Regions from separate parts of the Streptomyces sp. NPDC006430 genome, predicted to be linked through region 2. Evidence: predicted binding sites of a transcription regulator. Region 2 holds the regulator's gene; each other region holds the start of a gene.
What was found. The regulator HrcA, encoded in region 2, represses chaperone genes, less so after heat shock. The targets are predictions, from matches to a motif close to TTNGCACTCNGNNNNNCNGAGTGCNAA.

Region 1 (6,233 bases), on a different contig from region 2:
GAGCGCCAGCGCCGCAGACAGGCCCACCGCCAGCAGTTTCCCGAAGGGGTCGCGGGCACCCAGCGCCATCCGTAGACCCCGCTGGACCAGGAGCGCGTACAGGAGCAGCACCGCCATGACCCCCGCCAGGCCGAGTTCCTCGCCCACCGTGGTCAGGATGAAGTCGCTGCGGCCCGCGAACCCGATCAGTTCCGGGTGGCCCATCCCCAGTCCCGTGCCCGACATACCGCCCGTGCCGAAACTGAACAGCGCCTGTGCCGACTGGTCCGAAACGACTCCCGGCGGCCGTTCCTTCCAGTAGTACGAGAGGGGTTCCAGCCAGGCCGCCACCCGTCCCTTAACGTGCGGCTCCGTCGAGCCGACGACGAAGGCGCCGACCGCCGCCATGAGCAGACCGGTCACGATCCAGCTGGTGCGTTCGGTGGCGACGTACAGCATCACCACGAACACGCCGAAGAAGATCAGTGACGTGCCCAGGTCGCGCTCGAAGACCAACACCAGCAGCGACATGATCCACACGGTGATGATGGGTCCGAGTTGCCGCATCGGGGGGAGCCGCACGCCCAGGAACTTCCGGCCCGTCAGGGCCAGCGAGTCACGGTGGATGACCAGGTAGCCCGCGAAGAAGATCGCGATCATGATCTTCACGAATTCGCCCGGCTGGAGCGAGAAGCCGAAGAGGATGATCCAGCGCTTCGCGCCGTACGTGTCCGCGCCGAAGAACGCCGGCGCGATCAGCAGCACCAGCGCGACGGCCATCGTGAGGTAGATGAACCGCTGAAGCAGCCGGTGGTCGCGCAACAGCGCCACGACCGCGAGGCAGGCGGCCACGCCGATGACGGTCCACAACAGTTGTCCCGGCGCGTTCGCGTCGCCGCCGAACCGTGCGATGTACGACTGGTCGAGCCGGTGCAGCAGCACCAGGCCCAGCCCGGACAGCAGCATGGCGAGCGGGAAGACCAGCGGATCCGCGTACGCCGCGAACCGGCGCACGCCCAGGTGTCCCACCAGTGCCAGCAGGGTCATGCTGATCGTGAAGCCGGTGAGGTTCGCGGGCAGCTCGCCGTTCATCGCCAGGCCGGCGCTCGCGTGCCCCAGGACGGTGATGGCGATGACGAAGACGAGGAGCAGCGCTTCGGTGCGACGCCGCGCGCCCGCCGTCGTGAGGGGCCTCAGCCCACGCACGGTATGCCGCCACCGTTGAGGGCGGGGGTGAGGGCAGGGGCGGCGGGGGTAGCCGGAGGCGCCCCTGGTGCGTCGCTCGGGCTCGGAGCGGCGGCGCCCGCGGAGGCGGAAGCGGAGGCGGAGCCCTTCGGTCCGTTCTGCTCGGCAATGAGGCGCTTTATCTTCATATCGTCTACGACGCTCATGTCCTCGCCAAGGTTCCTTCCGAACCGCTCGACGGGCGCGTCGTGCTCCCCGTCCGCGCCGGAGGGACTCGGCGAGGCCTTCTCGGCTCCGACCACCGGAGATGCGCACGCCCTCAAGCGTCTCGTACCGGACGGGTGGTGGCGGGGTCAGCCCCCGGGGCACTCGTGGCTGTCGCCGCCGCTGAAGCACTGGCCGTACGTGCCGCGGTAGGTCGAGGTGGGCGCAGGGGAGGGTGGCCGCTGGCTCCCGTGCCATTCGGCGAAGGCCAGGCCGGCGGTGCCCACGAGGAGCGCCGCGCACACCAGCGCCTGGACGCTCCCGGTGACCGGGGCGCGGCCTCGGAAGGCGAAGCCCGAGACCACCGCGGCGACGACCGCCATCGCCCCGGTTCCGGTGAGCAGCCAGACCAGAGCCGTGTGCCCCCGGTCGTCCCCGGTGCCGCTGGGGTCCCAGCTGGCCACGATCGCCACGTACAGGCCGACCCCCACGGCGACGACCTCCAGGCCGGTCGTCAGTACGGCCGTGGAGATGTCCGCGGCCCAGTGCGCTCCGGTGCGTTCGCGTCGCATCTGCGTCGTCATGGCGGCAGTGTCACCCGTGTGGCGCGGGCCGCACCTGAGTACGGGTACTCAGTCCCCGCACGGCCCGGCACGGCATCGGGCCGGGGCCCGGGCGGCCTGCGAGGTGCTGGAAGAGGGGGGCGGGACGCCCTGATTCGGACACCGCGTCGGAGGCGTGTTGGCACTCCGCTTGACCGAGTGCTAATCGCCGGAATAGTCTCGCACCTGGCACTCGCCCCCGGTGAGTGCCAACACAGCGACGGGCAGGTCCGGCACCCGCGACGACGGATCGACCTGGTCGCCACCTCAGACAGTTAACCCCGTGAGATCTCCGAAGGGGGAGGTCGGATCGTGACGACCGCCAGCTCCAAGGTTGCCATCAAGCCGCTTGAGGACCGCATCGTGGTCCAGCCGCTCGACGCCGAGCAGACCACGGCCTCCGGCCTGGTCATCCCGGACACCGCGAAGGAGAAGCCCCAGGAGGGCGTCGTCCTCGCTGTGGGCCCGGGCCGCTTCGAGGACGGCCAGCGTCTCCCGCTGGACGTCAGCGTCGGCGACATCGTGCTGTACAGCAAGTACGGCGGCACCGAAGTGAAGTACAGCGGCGAGGAGTACCTCGTCCTCTCGGCCCGCGACGTGCTCGCGATCATCGAGAAGTAACGAGAAGCAACTCGCTTTCGCTTCACCTGTATTGCTTTGAGCTGCGCCCCTGGTCACCCCGCTGATTGCCGGGCGGCAAGGGGCGCAGTTCGTTAAACCCAAGTTTCCGAGAGGGCTGAACCGCTCCCATGGCGAAGATCCTGAAGTTCGACGAGGACGCCCGTCGCGCCCTCGAGCGCGGCGTCAACAAGCTTGCCGACACGGTCAAGGTGACGATCGGCCCCAAGGGCCGCAACGTCGTCATCGACAAGAAGTTCGGCGCCCCCACCATCACCAACGACGGTGTCACCATCGCCCGTGAGGTCGAGCTGGACGACCCGTACGAGAACCTGGGCGCCCAGCTCGTGAAGGAGGTGGCGACCAAGACCAACGACATCGCGGGTGACGGCACCACCACCGCCACCGTGCTGGCCCAGGCGCTGGTCCGCGAGGGTCTGCGCAACGTCGCCGCCGGCGCCTCCCCGGCCGCCCTGAAGAAGGGCATCGACGCCGCGGTCAAGGCCGTGTCCGAGGAGCTCCTCGCGACCGCCCGCCCGATCGAGGACAAGTCCGACATCGCCGCCGTCGCCGCGCTCTCCGCGCAGGACCAGCAGGTCGGCGAGCTCATCGCCGAGGCGATGGACAAGGTCGGCAAGGACGGTGTCATCACCGTCGAGGAGTCCAACACCTTCGGCCTGGAGCTGGAGTTCACCGAGGGCATGGCCTTCGACAAGGGCTACCTCTCCCCGTACATGGTCACCGACCAGGAGCGTATGGAGGCCGTCCTCGACGACCCGTACATCCTGATCAACCAGGGCAAGATCTCCTCGATCCAGGACCTCCTGCCCCTGCTGGAGAAGGTCATCCAGGCCGGCGGCTCCCGCCCGCTGCTGATCATCGCCGAGGACGTCGAGGGCGAGGCGCTCTCCACCCTCGTCGTCAACAAGATCCGCGGCACCTTCAACGCGGTCGCCGTCAAGGCCCCGGGCTTCGGTGACCGTCGCAAGGCGATGCTCCAGGACATGGCCACCCTCACCGGTGCCACCGTCATCGCCGAAGAGGTCGGCCTCAAGCTCGACCAGGCCGGTCTGGACGTACTGGGCACCGCGCGCCGCGTGACCATCACCAAGGACGACACCACCGTCGTCGACGGTGGCGGCAGCCACGAGGACGTCGCCGGTCGCGTCAACCAGATCAAGGCCGAGATCGAGTCCACGGACTCGGACTGGGACCGCGAGAAGCTGCAGGAGCGCCTGGCGAAGCTCGCCGGTGGCGTCTGCGTCATCAAGGTCGGCGCCGCCACCGAGGTGGAGCTCAAGGAGAAGAAGCACCGCCTCGAGGACGCCATCTCGGCGACCCGCGCCGCGGTCGAGGAGGGCATCGTCTCCGGCGGTGGCTCCGCGCTCGTCCACGCCGTCAAGGTCCTGGAGGGCAACCTCGGCCTGACCGGCGACGAGGGCACCGGTGTCGCGGTCGTCCGCCGTGCCGCGGTCGAGCCGCTGCGCTGGATCGCCGAGAACGCCGGTCTTGAGGGCTACGTCATCACCTCGAAGGTCGCCGAGCTCGACAAGGGCCAGGGCTTCAACGCCGCCAGCGGCGAGTACGGCGACCTGGTCAAGGCCGGCGTCATCGACCCGGTCAAGGTCACCCGTTCCGCGCTGGAGAACGCCGCTTCCATCGCCTCCCTGCTGCTCACGACCGAGACCCTGGTCGTCGAGAAGCCGGCCGAGGACGAGGGCGACGCCGGTCACGGCCACGGTCACGGCCACAGCCACTGACGAGCTGAGCGCCGAGCCACTGAGTCGCTGAGTCGAGAAGGCCCCGGTCACCGCTGCCGAGCGGTGGTGACCGGGGCCTTTCCCGTGCCTGCTGCGCCGTTTCCGACTACATGGCGCCCAGTTCCTTCATCAGGCGTATGGCGTCGTAGTGCCACCAGGCTTCCGCGATCATTCCGTTTTCGCAGCGGATGACCGTGGTTCCGGTCATCGTGCAGGTCTTGCCGGTCGGGGCCATCCCCATGAACTCGCCCTTGTGCTTGCCGGTCCAGGTCCACAGCGTGGTCACGTAGTCGTCCTGCGCCATCTGGGCGTCCCGCGTGAAGGTGAAGTCGAAGCCCTTGCGCCACATCTGCATGTCCTCGCGGATGCCGTCGCGGCCGATCTTGTCCTCGGGGTTGCTGATGTCGTGGTCGTGGTAGTCCGCCGCGAAGATCTCATTGACGACGGACATGTCGCCCTTCATCGCGATCTCGTCGAACATTCGGTTCGCGAGCAGCGCGTTGAGGTGTTCGTCGCGGATGACGTCCAGGTTGGTGAACCGGGGCATCCCCTCGCACAGGGCCACCATCTCCTGGAACATCTTGTCCGTTTCCGGGAGGTGAGAGTTCTTCATGGCCTCTTCGTACGACGGGAATTCGACGAGGTCGACGAAGTGCGTTTCGGATTCCCGGTCCTTGCCCACGACGGAGTGGGACACCGTGCGCTTGCCCTTCGTCTTCGCCAGGTACCGGTCGAGGACCTCGTTGACGGCCTCCGGCCTACTGGTCTCGTAATCGACTATTTGTACGAATGTCATGGCGTCTCCCGGGCTGGATGGGATACGTCCAGTTTAGAGAGATTTCGCCCGTTCGGCCGGTTAGGGAACCGGCCTACCCGTCGGTCACATGAGGGCTACCCGGGTGGGTACTTGGGCTACTGCGGCCCGTACTTGCGGCCCGTGCGGGAGGACACTCCGCCCAGCAGCCCGCGCGGCGTCAGCTTCACCACGCCCATCAACGCCTTGTACCGCGGATCCGGGACGGAGACCGTCTTGCCGCGCGCGAGGTCGGCCAGGGCCGCGGCCACCAGTTTGTCGGCGTCCAGCCACATCCAGTTGGGGATGTTGTCCGTGCCCATGCCGGCCCGCTCGTGGAACTCCGTCCGTACGAATCCGGGGCACAGGGCCATCAGCCGCACGCCCGATCCGGTCAGGTCCTTCGCCGCACCCTGGGTGAACTGCACGACCCAGGCCTTGCTCGCGCCGTACGTACCGCGGGGCACGAAGGCCGCCACCGAGGCCACGTTGACCACGCCGCCGCGGCCACGCGAACGCATCGACCCGGTGGCCGCCGAGGTCAGCCGGAGCACGGCCTCGATGTGCACCTTCAGCATGGTCAGCTCATCGGCCATGGAGACTTCGAGGTAGCGGCCCTTGTTGCCGAATCCCGCATTGTTGATCAGCAGGTCCACCGGGTGCGTGCGGTCGTCGAGACGCCGCTCGACCGCCGCGATGCCCCCGTCGGTGGAGAGGTCGGCGGTGAGCACCTCGGCCTCGATGCCGTGCCGGTCGTGCAGCTCGGTGGCCTGCTCGCCGAGTCGCTCGGAGTTGCGGGCCACCAGCACGAGGTTGTGGCCCTGAGCGGCGAGCCGCCGGGCGAACGCGGCACCGATGCCCGCGGTGGATCCCGTAATCAACGCTGTCGTCATAGGCGCAACCTAGCCGCCCCCGGCGACAGCTCAAGGGGGGCCGGCCCGGCGGTACCCCTTCGTGACGGTTCTGCTCGTGCGCCGTCGCTTCCCGCTTCGGAACTGCTACTTCCGGTTACTTCCGCCGTCCCCGCCGGGCCGGTCCCCGTACTTCTCCACGTACGCGCGGACGGTCTCGTGACCCTGCGGCGCCATCGCC
Region 2 (6,233 bases):
CGCCGCCTGTGCGGCGCGGGCCTCGTCGACCGAGGTGACGGTGACGACGGAGGACGAGCCCGCCTTGCGCAGGGCGGCGAGGACCACGGGCGAGGGGCAACCGAAGGTGAACGAGACCACGGGAACCGGGTCTTCGAGGAGGATCGCGAGCTTGGCGTCGTAGCCGTCGTCGCTGGTGCCGATGATGTCCTCGTCGGCCAGGGAGATCTCGTACCAGCTGGCCTCACCGGCCAGTTGCCCGCGGTACGCCTCCACGGCGGCCGGGTCCACGTAACCCGTCTGCGGCATGAAGAGGTTCACGCCGAACGGGCGCCGGGTGAGCGCGCGCAGCCGCTTGATCTCCTGGTACATGCCGTCGGCGGTCTTGTAGCCGCCGGCGAGGAAGCCCAGCCCGCCCGCCTCGCACACGGCGGCGGCGAGCGGCGGACAGGAGGCACCGCCCGCCATGGGAGCCTGCACGATCGGGTACGGGGAGAGACCGTTCGGTGCGGAGGACATGGACTGCATCGTGCCACGTCCCGCTCATGGGGCCGAATCACACATTCGCTTGGCATAGTCGGATTCACCGGAGGCGTCCGGATCACAACGCCGAGCCCGGTCCGGGGCATCCCCGGACCGGGCTCGTAAGCGCACTCACCCGCAGGTCAGCGGCCGTTGAAGGCGTCCTTCAGGCGGCTGAACAGGCCCTGCTGACCCGGCGCGAACTGGCCCATGGGCCGCTCCTCGCCGCGCAGCTTGGCGAGCTGGCGCAGCAGCTCCTCCTGCTGGGCGTCCAGCTTGCTCGGGGTGGTGACCTCGACGTGGACGATCAGGTCGCCACGGCCGCCGCCGCGCAGGTGCGTGACGCCGCGCCCGTGCAGCGGGATCGACTGGCCCGAGCCGGTGCCGGGCCGGATGTCGATCTCCTCCAGACCGTCCAGCGTCTCCAGGGGGCACTTGGTCCCCAGGGCCGCGGCCGTCATGGGGATGGTCACCGTGCAGTGCAGGTCGTCCCCGCGCCGCTGGAACGTCGGGTGCGACAGCTCGTGGATCTCCACGTACAGGTCACCGGCGGGGCCGCCGCCGGGGCCGACCTCGCCCTCGCCCGCGAGCTGGATCCGGGTGCCGTTCTCGACACCGGCCGGGATCTTGACCGTGAGGCTGCGGCGGGAGCGGACCCGGCCGTCGCCCGCGCACTCGGGGCACGGGGTGGGGACCACGGTGCCGAAGCCCTGGCACTGGGGGCAGGGGCGCGAGGTCATGACCTGGCCCAAGAAGGACCGGGTGACCTGCGACACCTCACCGCGGCCACGGCACATGTCACATGTCTGCGCCGAGGTGCCGGGGGCCGCCCCCTCGCCGGAGCAGGTGGTGCAGACGACGGCCGTGTCGACCTGGATGTCCTTGGTCGTGCCGAAGGCGGCCTCGTCCAACTCCAGGTCGAGGCGGATCATGGCGTCCTGGCCGCGCCGGGTCCGCGAGCGCGGTCCGCGCTGCGAGGCCTGGCCGAAGAAGGCGTCCATGATGTCGGAGAAGTTGCCGAAGCCACCCGCACCGAATCCGCCCGCGCCGCCGCCACCGCCCGAGGAGGACAGCGGGTCGCCGCCGAGGTCGTAGACCTGTTTCTTCTGCGGGTCCGAGAGGACTTCGTACGCCGCGTTGATCTCCTTGAAGCGCTCCTGCGTCTTCGGATCCGGATTCACGTCCGGGTGGAGTTCACGCGCGAGGCGGCGGAAGGCCTTCTTGATCTCGTCCTGCGATGCGTCGCGGCGTACGCCGAGGACGGCGTAGTAGTCCGTGGCCACTTACGACTCCGCCAGGATCTGTCCGACGTAACGTGCCACTGCGCGTACCGCTCCCATCGTTCCGGGGTAGTCCATGCGGGTCGGTCCGACCACGCCCATTTTGGCGACTGTCTCGCCGCCCGAACCGTAGCCGACCGAGACGACCGACGTGGAGTTCAGTCCCTCGTAGGCATTCTCGTGCCCGATCCGCACGGCCATTCCCGACTCATTGGCCTCGCCCAGCAGCTTGAGGAGCACGACATGCTCCTCAAGTGCTTCGAGCACCGGCCTGATCGTCAGGGGAAAATCGTGTCCGAAGCGCGTGAGATTGGCGGTCCCGCCGATCACCAGTCGCTCCTCCGCCTCCTCGACCAGCGTCTCCAGCAGGGTCGCGAGCACGGTCGACACCGTGGCGCGGTCCTCCGGCTCGAACGACTCCGGCAGGTCCTGCACGAGCTGCGGCACGTCGGTGAACCGGCGGCCGACGACCCGGCTGTTGAGGCGCGCCCGCAGATCGGCGAGCGAGGTCTCGCTGAAGGGGATCTGGCAGTCGACGAGCCGTTGCTCCACCCGTCCGGTGTCGGTGATCAGCACCAGCATGAGCCGGGCCGGAGCGAGCGACAACAACTCGACGTGCCGGACCGTGGACCGGGTCAGCGACGGGTACTGGACGACGGCGACCTGTCGGGTGAGCTGCGCGAGCAGCCGCACGGTCCGGCCCACGACGTCGTCGAGGTCGACGGCCCCGTCGAGGAAGTTCTGGATGGCCCGGCGCTCGGGCGTCGACAGCGGCTTGACCCCCGCCAGCTTGTCGACGAAGAGCCGGTAGCCCTTGTCCGTGGGGATCCGACCGGCGCTGGTGTGGGGCTGGGCGATGTAGCCCTCCTCCTCCAGCACGGCCATGTCGTTGCGGACGGTGGCGGGCGAGACGCCGAGGCGGTGCCGCTCGGTGAGCGCCTTGGAGCCGACCGGCTCCTCCGTCCCGACGTAGTCCTGGACGATGGCGCGCAGCACCTCGAGTCTGCGTTCGCTGAGCATCGCGCACACCTCCAGCTGGTCGTCGTCGATCGTCGTGGTCGGTTTCATCTGCTTCGTTGGCACTCTGCGCGTTCGAGTGCCAGAGGCCTCCGGCCAGTGTACGGCCGGCCGGTCAGCCCCTGGCAAGGGCGGCCCGCCAGGGTAGCGTCGCGGCATGGACGTGCATTGGGAAGAGGCGGGCTGGGAGCGGTTGACCGGGCGGACCGGCCGGAGGCGGCTCCCGGTGTGGGACTGCACCGTGGGACTGGTGGTGGGAGACCGTTCGGTACTCCTGATCGACCCCGGTTCGTGCGTACGGGAGGGCGCCCAGCTGCGGGCGGAAGCGGAGCGGCTGACGGGCCGGCGCGTGACCCATATCGCATTCACGCACGGACATTTCGACCACGTACTGGGCGGTGCCGCCTTCGCGGGCGCCGAGGTCTACGGGGCGGTCGGACTCGACGCGCTGCTCACGGTCGGCCGGGACGAGCTGCGCGGTGACGCGGTGCGGCACGGGCTCGCCGAGGCCGAGGCCGCCGAGTCCGTGGACCTGTTGGTGGCGCCGAGGCACCTGGTGTCGGGCGAGTGGACACTGGACCTGGGCGGGGTGCAGGTGCTGCTGGCGAACGTGGGCCCGGGACACACCCGGCACGACCTGGCCGTGTTCGTTCCCTGCGGGCGCGAGGCGGTGTTCTGCGGCGACCTGGTCGAGGAGTCGGGCGAACCGTCGGTGGGCCCGGACGCGGTGCCCGCGCAGTGGCCCGCCGCGCTGGACCGGCTGCTGGCGCTGGGCGGTGACGACGCGCTGTACGTGCCGGGTCACGGAGCGGTGGTCGACGCGGCTTTCGTCCGTGCGCAACGGGACACACTGCGGGTGCAGTTCGGCGTGTCGGGCTCCTGACGGCGGGCTCTCTTCTACTGTCGGCCGGATGCGTGACTACTCCCCCGACCTGACCCCGCAGTGGAAGCGCGCCAAGGCCGTCCCGGAGGTACCGGCCGAGCCCGACCTGGTGGTCGAGGTGGCGGGTACGGACTTCTGCGGCGCGGTGGTGGCCTGCGAGGCGGGCACGGTGACCCTGGAGGACCGCTTCGGCAAGCGGCGGGTGTTCCCGCTGGAGCCGCGGGGGTTCCTGCTGGAGGGAGCCGTGGTGACCCTCACCCGGCCCTCCCGCGGCCCACGGGCCCCGCTCCGCACCGCCTCGGGTTCGATCGCCGTCCCCGGGGCGCGGGCGCGGGTGGCCCGGGCGGGGCGGATCTACGTCGAGGGCCGGCACGACGCCGAGCTGGTGGAGCGGGTCTGGGGCGACGACCTGCGGATCGAGGGCGTGGTGGTGGAGTACCTGGAGGGCGTCGACGACCTCCCCGCCGTCGTGGCGGACTTCGCCCCGGCCCCCGACGCCCGCCTGGGCGTCCTGGTCGACCACCTGGTCCCCGGCTCCAAGGAGTCCCGCATCGCGGCGTCGGTGACCTCCCCGGACGTCCTGATCGTCGGCCACCCGTACGTGGACGTCTGGCAGGCGGTGAAGCCGTCTGCACTGGGCATCGGGGCGTGGCCGGTGGTTCCGAGGGGCCAGGACTGGAAGACGGGCGTCTGCCGGGCTCTGGGCTGGCCGCAGAACACCGGCGCCGCGTGGCAGCACATCCTGTCCCGCGTGACCTCGTACAAGGACCTGGAACCGACCCTGCTGGGAGCGGTGGAGCATCTGATCGACCACGTCACGGCGTGACGGCGGAGCCCGCGCGGGGCGCCGCCTCCGGCCGGGTCGCTCGTCAGTCGACCAGGTCGCGGACCACCGCGTCGGCCAGCAGGCGCCCGCGCAGGGTCAGCACGGCACGTCCCGCCCCGTACGGGCCCGGTTCCAGGAGTCCGTCGGCCAGGGCCCTGCCCGCGGCGGCGAGGCCCGCCGGGGCCAGCAGGGACAGCGGCACTCCGTCCACCAGACGCAGCTCCAGCAGGATGCGCTCCACCCGCCGATCCTCCTGCGACAGGAGCTCGCGCCCCGCGCCGGGAGAGCGGCCCTCGGCGAGCGCGGCGGCGTACGCGCCGGGGTGCTTCACGTTCCACCACCGCACCCCGCCCACGTGCGAGTGCGCTCCCGGTCCCGCTCCCCACCAGTCCGCGCCCCGCCAGTACAGCTCGTTGTGCAGGCAGCGGCCCGCCTCCGAGGTGGCCCAGTTCGAGACCTCGTACCAGGAGTACCCGGCCTCGGCCATCACCGAGTCCGCGATCAGGTAGCGGTCCGCGTGCACGTCGTCGTCGGTCATGGGGACCTCGCCCCGCCGGATCCGGCGCGCCAGTTGGGTGCCCTCCTCCACGATCAGCGCGTAGGCGCTGATGTGGTCGGGCCCGGCCCCCAGCGCGGCCGAGAGGGAGGCCCGCCAGTCGTCGTCCGACTCGCCGGGGGTGCCGTAGATCAGGTCCAGGTTGACGTGCTCGAAGCCCGCCGCGCGCGCCTCCGCGACGCACGCCTCGGGCCGGCCCGGCGTGTGCGTGCGGTCGAGCACCTTCAGGACGTGCTGCTTCGCACTCTGCATGCCGAAGGAGATGCGGTTGAAGCCGCCGGCCCGCAGCTCGGCCAGGTACGCGGGGTTCACGGACTCCGGGTTGGCCTCCGTGGTGATTTCGGCGTCCTCGGCGAGGCCGAACTCGTCGCGGATCGCCGCGAGCATCCGGACGAGGTCGGCGGCCGGCAGCAGCGTCGGCGTACCGCCGCCCACGAACACGGTCCGCACGGCCCTCGGATCGTCCCCGAGCACCTTGCGGGCGAGGCGGACCTCGTCGATCAGGGTGTCGGCGTAGTTCTCCCGCGACGCGAGCACGCCGCCGGTGCCCCGCAGCTCGGTGGCCGTGTAGGTGTTGAAGTCGCAGTACCCGCAGCGTGTGGCGCAGTACGGAACGTGCAGGTAGAAGCCGAGCGGCCGGTCCCCCGCCCCCGCCAGGGCGTGCGACGGCAGCGAGCCGTCTGCGGGCATGGGTTCACCGTCGGGCAGTGCGGAAGGCATGCCACCATTCTCCCGCACCCGGCGGGGCGAGCCGGCCGGGTGTGGGCGGGAGGCCCGGCCGGAGGCGTACGGCGGGGTGCGCGGGGCGGCCCGCCGCCCCGCCCCGTCCGGCTCGCTACCGGGCCCTACGCCTCCCGGGAGCCCTCGTACATCTCGTCGATGAGGTGCTTGAACTCACGCTCGACGGCCGGCCGCTTCAGCTTCAGGCTGGGCGTGAGGTCGCCGTGCTCCACGTCGAGGTCGCGCGGCAGGATCCGGAACTTCTTGACCGTCTGCCACCGCTGCAGGCCCTCGTTGAGGGTCTGGACGTACGTCTCGACCAACCGGTTCGTCTCCGCCGCGGCCAGGACTTCGGCGTACGTCTTGCCCTCCAGCCCGTTCTCGGCCGCCCAGCCCAGGATCGACGGCTCGTCGAGCGCGATCAGGGCGGTGCAGAAGTTCCGGTCGGCG
Region 3 (6,233 bases), on a different contig from region 2:
CGTTCGAGAACAGCCGATCAACCAGAGGCCGGAGCCGGGGGCCGATCAGAAGTCCATGTCACCGCCCGGCATGCCGCCCGGAGCGGCGGCGGCCTTCTCCGGCTTGTCGGCGATGACGGCCTCGGTGGTGAGGAACAGCGCCGCGATGGAGGCCGCGTTCTGCAGGGCAGAGCGGGTCACCTTCGCCGGGTCGATGATGCCCTCGGCGATCATGTCGACGTACTCGCCGGTCGCGGCGTTCAGGCCCCAGCCGACGGTCAGGTTGCGGACCTTCTCCACGACGACGCCACCCTCAAGACCACCGTTGACGGCGATCTGCTTGAGCGGGGCCTCCAGGGCGAGCTTCACGGCGTTGGCGCCGGTCGCCTCGTCACCCGACAGGTCGAGCTTCTCGAAGACCGCGGAGGCCTGGAGCAGGGCCACGCCACCACCGGCGACGATGCCCTCCTCGACGGCCGCCTTCGCGTTGCGAACGGCGTCCTCGATGCGGTGCTTGCGCTCCTTGAGCTCCACCTCGGTCGCGGCACCGGCCTTGATGACGGCCACGCCGCCGGCCAGCTTCGCGAGGCGCTCCTGGAGCTTCTCGCGGTCGTAGTCCGAGTCGGAGTTCTCGATCTCGGCGCGGATCTGGTTGACGCGACCCTGAACCTGGTCACTGTCACCGGCACCGTCGACGATGGTGGTCTCGTCCTTGGTGATGACGACCTTGCGGGCGCGGCCGAGCAGGTCCAGGCCGGCGTTCTCCAGCTTGAGGCCGACCTCCTCGGAGATGACCGTGCCGCCCGTGAGGATGGCGATGTCGCCGAGCATGGCCTTGCGGCGGTCGCCGAAGCCCGGGGCCTTGACGGCGACGGACTTGAAGGTGCCGCGGATCTTGTTGACGACCAGGGTCGACAGGGCCTCGCCCTCGACGTCCTCGGCGATGATCAGCAGCGGCTTGCCGGACTGCATGACCTTTTCGAGCAGCGGAAGGAGGTCCTTCACGTTGCCGATCTTGGAGTTGACGATCAGGATGTACGGGTCGTCGAGCGACGCCTCCATACGCTCCATGTCGGTGGCGAAGTACGCCGAGATGTAGCCCTTGTCGAAGCGCATGCCCTCGGTGAGTTCCAGCTCCAGACCGAAGGTCTGGGACTCCTCGACGGTGATGACGCCTTCCTTGCCGACCTTGTCCATGGCCTCGGCGATGAGCTCGCCGATCTGGGTGTCAGCGGCGGAGATGGAGGCCGTGGAAGCGATCTGCTCCTTGGTCTCGACATCCTTCGCCTGCTCCAGCAGGGCGCCGGAGACGGCCTCGACGGCCTTCTCGATGCCACGCTTGAGGGCCATCGGGTTGGCGCCGGCCGCCACGTTGCGCAGGCCCTCGCGGACGAGCGCCTGGGCGAGCACGGTGGCGGTGGTCGTACCGTCGCCCGCGACGTCGTCCGTCTTCTTGGCGACTTCCTTGACCAGCTCGGCGCCGATCTTCTCGTACGGGTCCTCGAGCTCGATCTCCTTGGCGATGGAGACGCCATCGTTGGTGATCGTGGGGGCGCCCCACTTCTTCTCAAGGACGACGTTGCGACCCTTGGGGCCAAGGGTGACCTTGACGGCGTCAGCGAGCTGGTTCATCCCGCGCTCGAGACCGCGCCGGGCCTCCTCGTCGAACGCAATGATCTTGGCCATCTGAAGTGGTCCTCCAGGACTGGGGTTCCCCCTGCGCCACCGGCGCGAGGGGAGGGTTGGATTGCTCCGGACCGCGCCCGCGCCCGCGACGGACGGCCTGCGTGCCCGGCGGTTCCTTCCCGCCGGACCCTGCGGGCCTCACCGACCCGGTCCTGTGTAGTAGCACTCTCACCAGGAGAGTGCTAACGCCAATGATTAGCACTCGACCCCCGCGAGTGCAAGCGGCTCGGGGCAACACCCGGCCGGCAGCACGAAGGGCCCACATCCCGGTCGGGGATGTGGGCCCTTCGTGCGTATGCGTCGGTGGTCGATCGCGCCGGGACTAGACGGCGAGCTTGACCATGTCCGCCTGCGGACCCTTCTGGCCCTGCGAGATCTCGAACTCGACCCGCTGACCCTCTTCAAGGGTGCGGTAACCGTCCATCTGGATGGCGCTGTAGTGGACGAACACATCCGCACCACCGTCGACCGCGATGAAGCCGTAGCCCTTCTCCGCGTTGAACCACTTGACGGTGCCCTGAGCCATGCCTAACTCCCCTATTACTGGCCCTTGCGCAGGACCGCACTTCGCGGTCCCGGGTCAGAACTTGCGCCGGAACGCCTCGACCGGGGCTGAATGTATCTGCACGACTGCTGTCTGCAACAGGTCAATCCGACGAGAAATCCGGACACGGGGATACATTGAAATAGAGTGAAAATTTGGAATATTCCCGGGCAACTCGGACCCGGCATATCTCGCCAAAGCCCCATACCGCGCCTGCATGTTGACTCAATGTCAACCCTCACGCGACCCGCTCATATGCGGCGGGCAAGTACAGCGGAGGGGACTTCCCCAACCTTACCGCGCCCAACCAAGCAGAATTGCCCCCTCCACTTTTAGCGGAGGGGGCAATTCAGAGCTTTCGCGTGTCAGCGGCAGCCGGCACCGCGCGCCCGGTCAGCCCCCGGCGACGGCGGGAATGATCGAGACACCGGCGCCGTCCGGCGTCACCGCGTCCAGACCGCCCTCGAAGCGCACGTCGTCGTCGTTGACGTAGACGTTCACGAAGCGGCGCAGCTTGCCCTGGTCGTCCAGGACGCGGGCGGCGATACCCGGGTGGCTCCGCTCCAGGGACTCGATGACCTCGGCCAGGGTCGCGCCCTCGGCAGGAACCTCGGCGGCGCCGCCGGTGTAGGTGCGCAGGATGGTGGGGATGCGGACGTTGACGCTCATGGCGCTACTGCCTTTCCGGTGTGCAGGGGGGCGGGTTGAGGGAGTGTCCGGCGGATCATGGCCGAGTCTGGCCATGATCCGCCGGGTACTCCCTAAGCCAGGCCGGCGGCGCGGAACGCGTCCAGGCTCGGGCGGATGGTGGCGGTCTGCCCGCTGTCGGCGGCCACCGCCTCCAGGGTCTTGAGGCCGTCACCGGTGTTCAGGACCACCGTGGTCAGCGTCGGGTCGAGCTGCCCGTTCTCGATGAGCTTCTTGGTCACGCCGACGGTCACGCCACCAGCGGTCTCGGCGAAGATGCCCTCGGTCTGCGCGAGGATCTTGATGGCCTCGACGACCTGCTCGTCGGTCACGTCCTCGACGTAGCCGCCGGTGCGGCGCGCGATGTCCAGGACGTACGGACCGTCGGCCGGGTTGCCGATGGCGAGCGACTTGGCGATGGTGTTCGGCTTCTGCGGGCGGACCACGTCGTGGCCGGCCTTGAAGGCGGTCGACACCGGGGAGCAGCCCTCGGCCTGGGCGCCGAAGATCTTGTACGGCTTGTCCTCGACGAGGCCGAGCTTGATCAGCTCCTGCAGACCCTTGTCGATCTTCGTCAGCTGCGAGCCGGACGCGATCGGGATGACGATCTGGTCGGGCAGCTGCCAGCCGAGCTGCTCGCAGATCTCGTACGCCAGCGTCTTGGAACCCTCGCCGTAGTAGGGGCGCAGGTTGACGTTGACGAAGCCCCAGCCCTCGCCCAGCGGGTCGCCGATGAGCTCGGAGCAGAAGCGGTTGACGTCGTCGTAGTTGCCCTCGATGCCGACCAGGTCACCGCCGTACACACCGGCCATGACGACCTTGCCCTGCTCCAGGTCGTGCGGGATGAAGACGCAGGAGCGGAAGCCGGCCCGGGCGGCCGCGGCGCCGACCGCGCCGGCCAGGTTGCCGGTCGAGGAGCAGGACAGGGTGGTGAAGCCGAAGGCGCGGGCGGCCTCGACGGCGATGGCCACGACGCGGTCCTTGAAGGAGTGCGTCGGGTTGCCGGAGTCGTCCTTGACGTACAGCTTGCCGGTGACGCCCAGCTCCTTGGCCAGGTTCGCGGCGTCGACGAGCTTGGTGAAGCCGGGGTTCAGGCTGGGCTTGGAGGCCACGTCCGCGGGGACGGGCAGCAGGGGGGCGTAGCGCCAGATGTTGTTCGGACCGGCCTCGATCGCGGCGCGCAGGGCTTCGGGGTCACCGGTGGGGAGGTCGTAGGCGACTTCCAGCGGTCCGAAGCACTCGACGCAGGCGAAGATGGGGCCGAGCTCGAAGCGGGTACCGCACTCGCGACACGAAAGGCCGGTGGCAGGTCCGAGATCGACAGAGGTGGCAACAGTCTGTGCAGCCATGATGGCGAGGCCCTTTCTCCTCATCTTCCTCATGGCGCACTTCGCCATGAGACGGAATTGGCACCTTCCCTAGCCGGGGACCTCGCTGCTGCAAGCAAGCGCGAGAACCGACTGGAGGGTTGCCGGGGCTTCAACGGGCCGTGTCCCTCTGCCCCTCTGGATGAGCGGTATGGCACCGGGGTCGCGCGCTCTCGGGCGCGTCCGGGCGTTTGTGCGCGAGGACCCCCGGCATGCGGTGGTCGTTCGCGTTGTTCAAGACTGTAACCGAAGGCCTGCGCGGTTGAGACAGCCGTCCGAACCGCGAGATGGATCAGTTTTCGGCCGGAACCGCCGGGGAACGCCGAGGAATCAGGGAGTGCTGAACGTGCTGGAAGAGGTGGAGCGCTGGTTCGCGGAACGCTCCTGGTCCGCGGCCGACCGACCGCTCGACCAGCTGCTTTCCGCGAAACGTGCGGCAGGCACCACGGTCTCCGTCGTGCTGCCCGCACTCGACGAGGAGGAGACGGTCGGCGCCATCGTCGAAGTGATCCGGCGCGATCTGATCGAGGGGCTGCCGGTCCCGCTGGTCGACGAACTAGTGGTGGTCGACTCCGGCTCCACCGACCGGACGGCCGAGGTGGCCGCAAAGGCCGGAGCCCGCGTCGTGCACCGCGACGAGATCCTGCCGCGGATCCCGGCCCTGCCCGGCAAGGGCGAGGTGCTGTGGCGCTCGCTGCTGGAGACCACCGCAGACATCGTCTGCTTCATCGACGCGGACCTGCGTGACTTCTCCTCCGTCTTCGTGTCCGGGATCGTCGGCCCGCTGCTGACCGACCCGGACCTGCAGTTCGTCAAGGCGATGTACGACCGTCCGCTCGGCGCGGAATTCGACGGGCCCCCCGCCGGGAGCCCGGGCCGGCCCCCCGGCCAGGGCGGCAGGGTCACCGAGCTCGTCGCCCGCCCGCTCCTCAATCTCCACTGGCCGCAACTGGCCGGTTTCGTGCAGCCGCTGGGCGGCGAGTACGCCGTGCGCCGCTCGCTGCTGGAACGCCTGCCCTTCCCCGTCGGGTACGGCGTCGAGCTCGGCCTGCTGGTCGACGCGCTGCACACCGTCGGACTGGACGCGCTGGCCCAGGTGGACGTCGGCGTACGGCTCCACCGCCACCAGGACGGCCAGGCACTGGGCCGGATGGCCGCAGCGATCTACCGGACGGCGCAGCTGCGGCTCTCGCGCGGGCACTCCCCCAGCTACCGCCGGGGGTACCCCCACGTACGGCCGGAGCTGACGCAGTTCGAGCGCGGGCGGGACGGGTTCGTGTACCGGACGTACCCCGTGGACACGGAGGAGCGACCGCCGATGGTCGAGATCGAGGAGTACGCGGGGCGCCGCGTGGCGTGACGGCCGCCCGGTCGGCCTTGTCGCCCGGCCGGGTCCGACGGCGGCACCTCCCGGCGGCACTTCCCGGCGGAACCTCACGAACCGGACGGGTGGCCGGGGGAAGTGGCCGGGAGGAGGTGGCCGGGGTAGGACGTTTGAGCGGAAGCGGGCCGGGCTAGGTTCGCGGCATGGCTTCCCAGGTACTCGTTGCAGCGAACCGCGGCCCGCTCTCCTACGCCCTCGACGCCGACGGCGCCCTCACCGCCCGGCGCGGCGGGGGCGGTCTCGTCTCCGGACTCTCCGCCGCTCTGGCACAGCAGCCGGAGGCGCTGTGGATCTGCGCGGCGCTCTCGGACGCGGACCGGGAGGCGGTGCGCCGGGGCGTCGCCGAGCCTGGCGTCCGCATGCTGGACATCGATCCCACGACGTACGACGACGCGTACAACGGCATCGCGAACTCGGTGCTCTGGTTCACGCACCACCACCTGTACGACATCCCGCGCGAGCCGGTCTTCGACGCCCGGTTCCGTCAGCAATGGAAGTCCTACGTCGCCTACAACCACGCCTTCGCGGTGGCCCTGGCCGAGGAAGCGGCCGAGGGCGCGGCGGTGCTGGTGCAGGACTACCACCT

Region 1: the regulator HrcA is predicted to act here: its motif matches at 2,110-2,136, upstream of groES (co-chaperone GroES).
Region 3: the regulator HrcA is predicted to act here: its motif matches at 1,825-1,851, upstream of groL (chaperonin GroEL).

What each region holds. Positions count from the first base shown of each region.
Region 1 is NZ_JBEXQA010000002.1:384-6,616, forward strand. Features, by position in the region: gene ABZZ20_RS03090 (FtsW/RodA/SpoVE family cell cycle protein) at 1-1,185, opposite strand, end outside; gene ABZZ20_RS03095 (DUF6234 family protein) at 1,518-1,952, opposite strand; gene groES (co-chaperone GroES) at 2,283-2,591, shown strand; gene groL (chaperonin GroEL) at 2,720-4,348, shown strand; gene ABZZ20_RS03110 (ester cyclase) at 4,455-5,144, opposite strand; gene ABZZ20_RS03115 (SDR family oxidoreductase) at 5,261-6,034, opposite strand; gene ABZZ20_RS03120 (MOSC domain-containing protein) at 6,140-6,233, opposite strand, start outside.
Region 2 is NZ_JBEXQA010000005.1:163,407-169,639, forward strand. Features, by position in the region: gene ABZZ20_RS10565 (nitronate monooxygenase) at 1-498, opposite strand, end outside; gene dnaJ (molecular chaperone DnaJ) at 645-1,784, opposite strand; gene hrcA (heat-inducible transcriptional repressor HrcA) at 1,785-2,801, opposite strand; gene ABZZ20_RS10580 (MBL fold metallo-hydrolase) at 2,956-3,681, shown strand; gene ABZZ20_RS10585 (DUF3097 domain-containing protein) at 3,710-4,507, shown strand; gene hemW (radical SAM family heme chaperone HemW) at 4,551-5,783, opposite strand; gene ABZZ20_RS10595 (AMP-dependent synthetase/ligase) at 5,909-6,233, opposite strand, start outside.
Region 3 is NZ_JBEXQA010000011.1:132,595-138,827, forward strand. Features, by position in the region: gene groL (chaperonin GroEL) at 46-1,665, opposite strand; gene ABZZ20_RS18565 (cold-shock protein) at 1,988-2,191, opposite strand; gene ABZZ20_RS18570 (MoaD/ThiS family protein) at 2,603-2,878, opposite strand; gene thrC (threonine synthase) at 2,971-4,245, opposite strand; SAM riboswitch class I at 4,263-4,412, opposite strand; gene ABZZ20_RS18580 (glucosyl-3-phosphoglycerate synthase) at 4,610-5,623, shown strand; gene ABZZ20_RS18585 (trehalose-6-phosphate synthase) at 5,791-6,233, shown strand, end outside.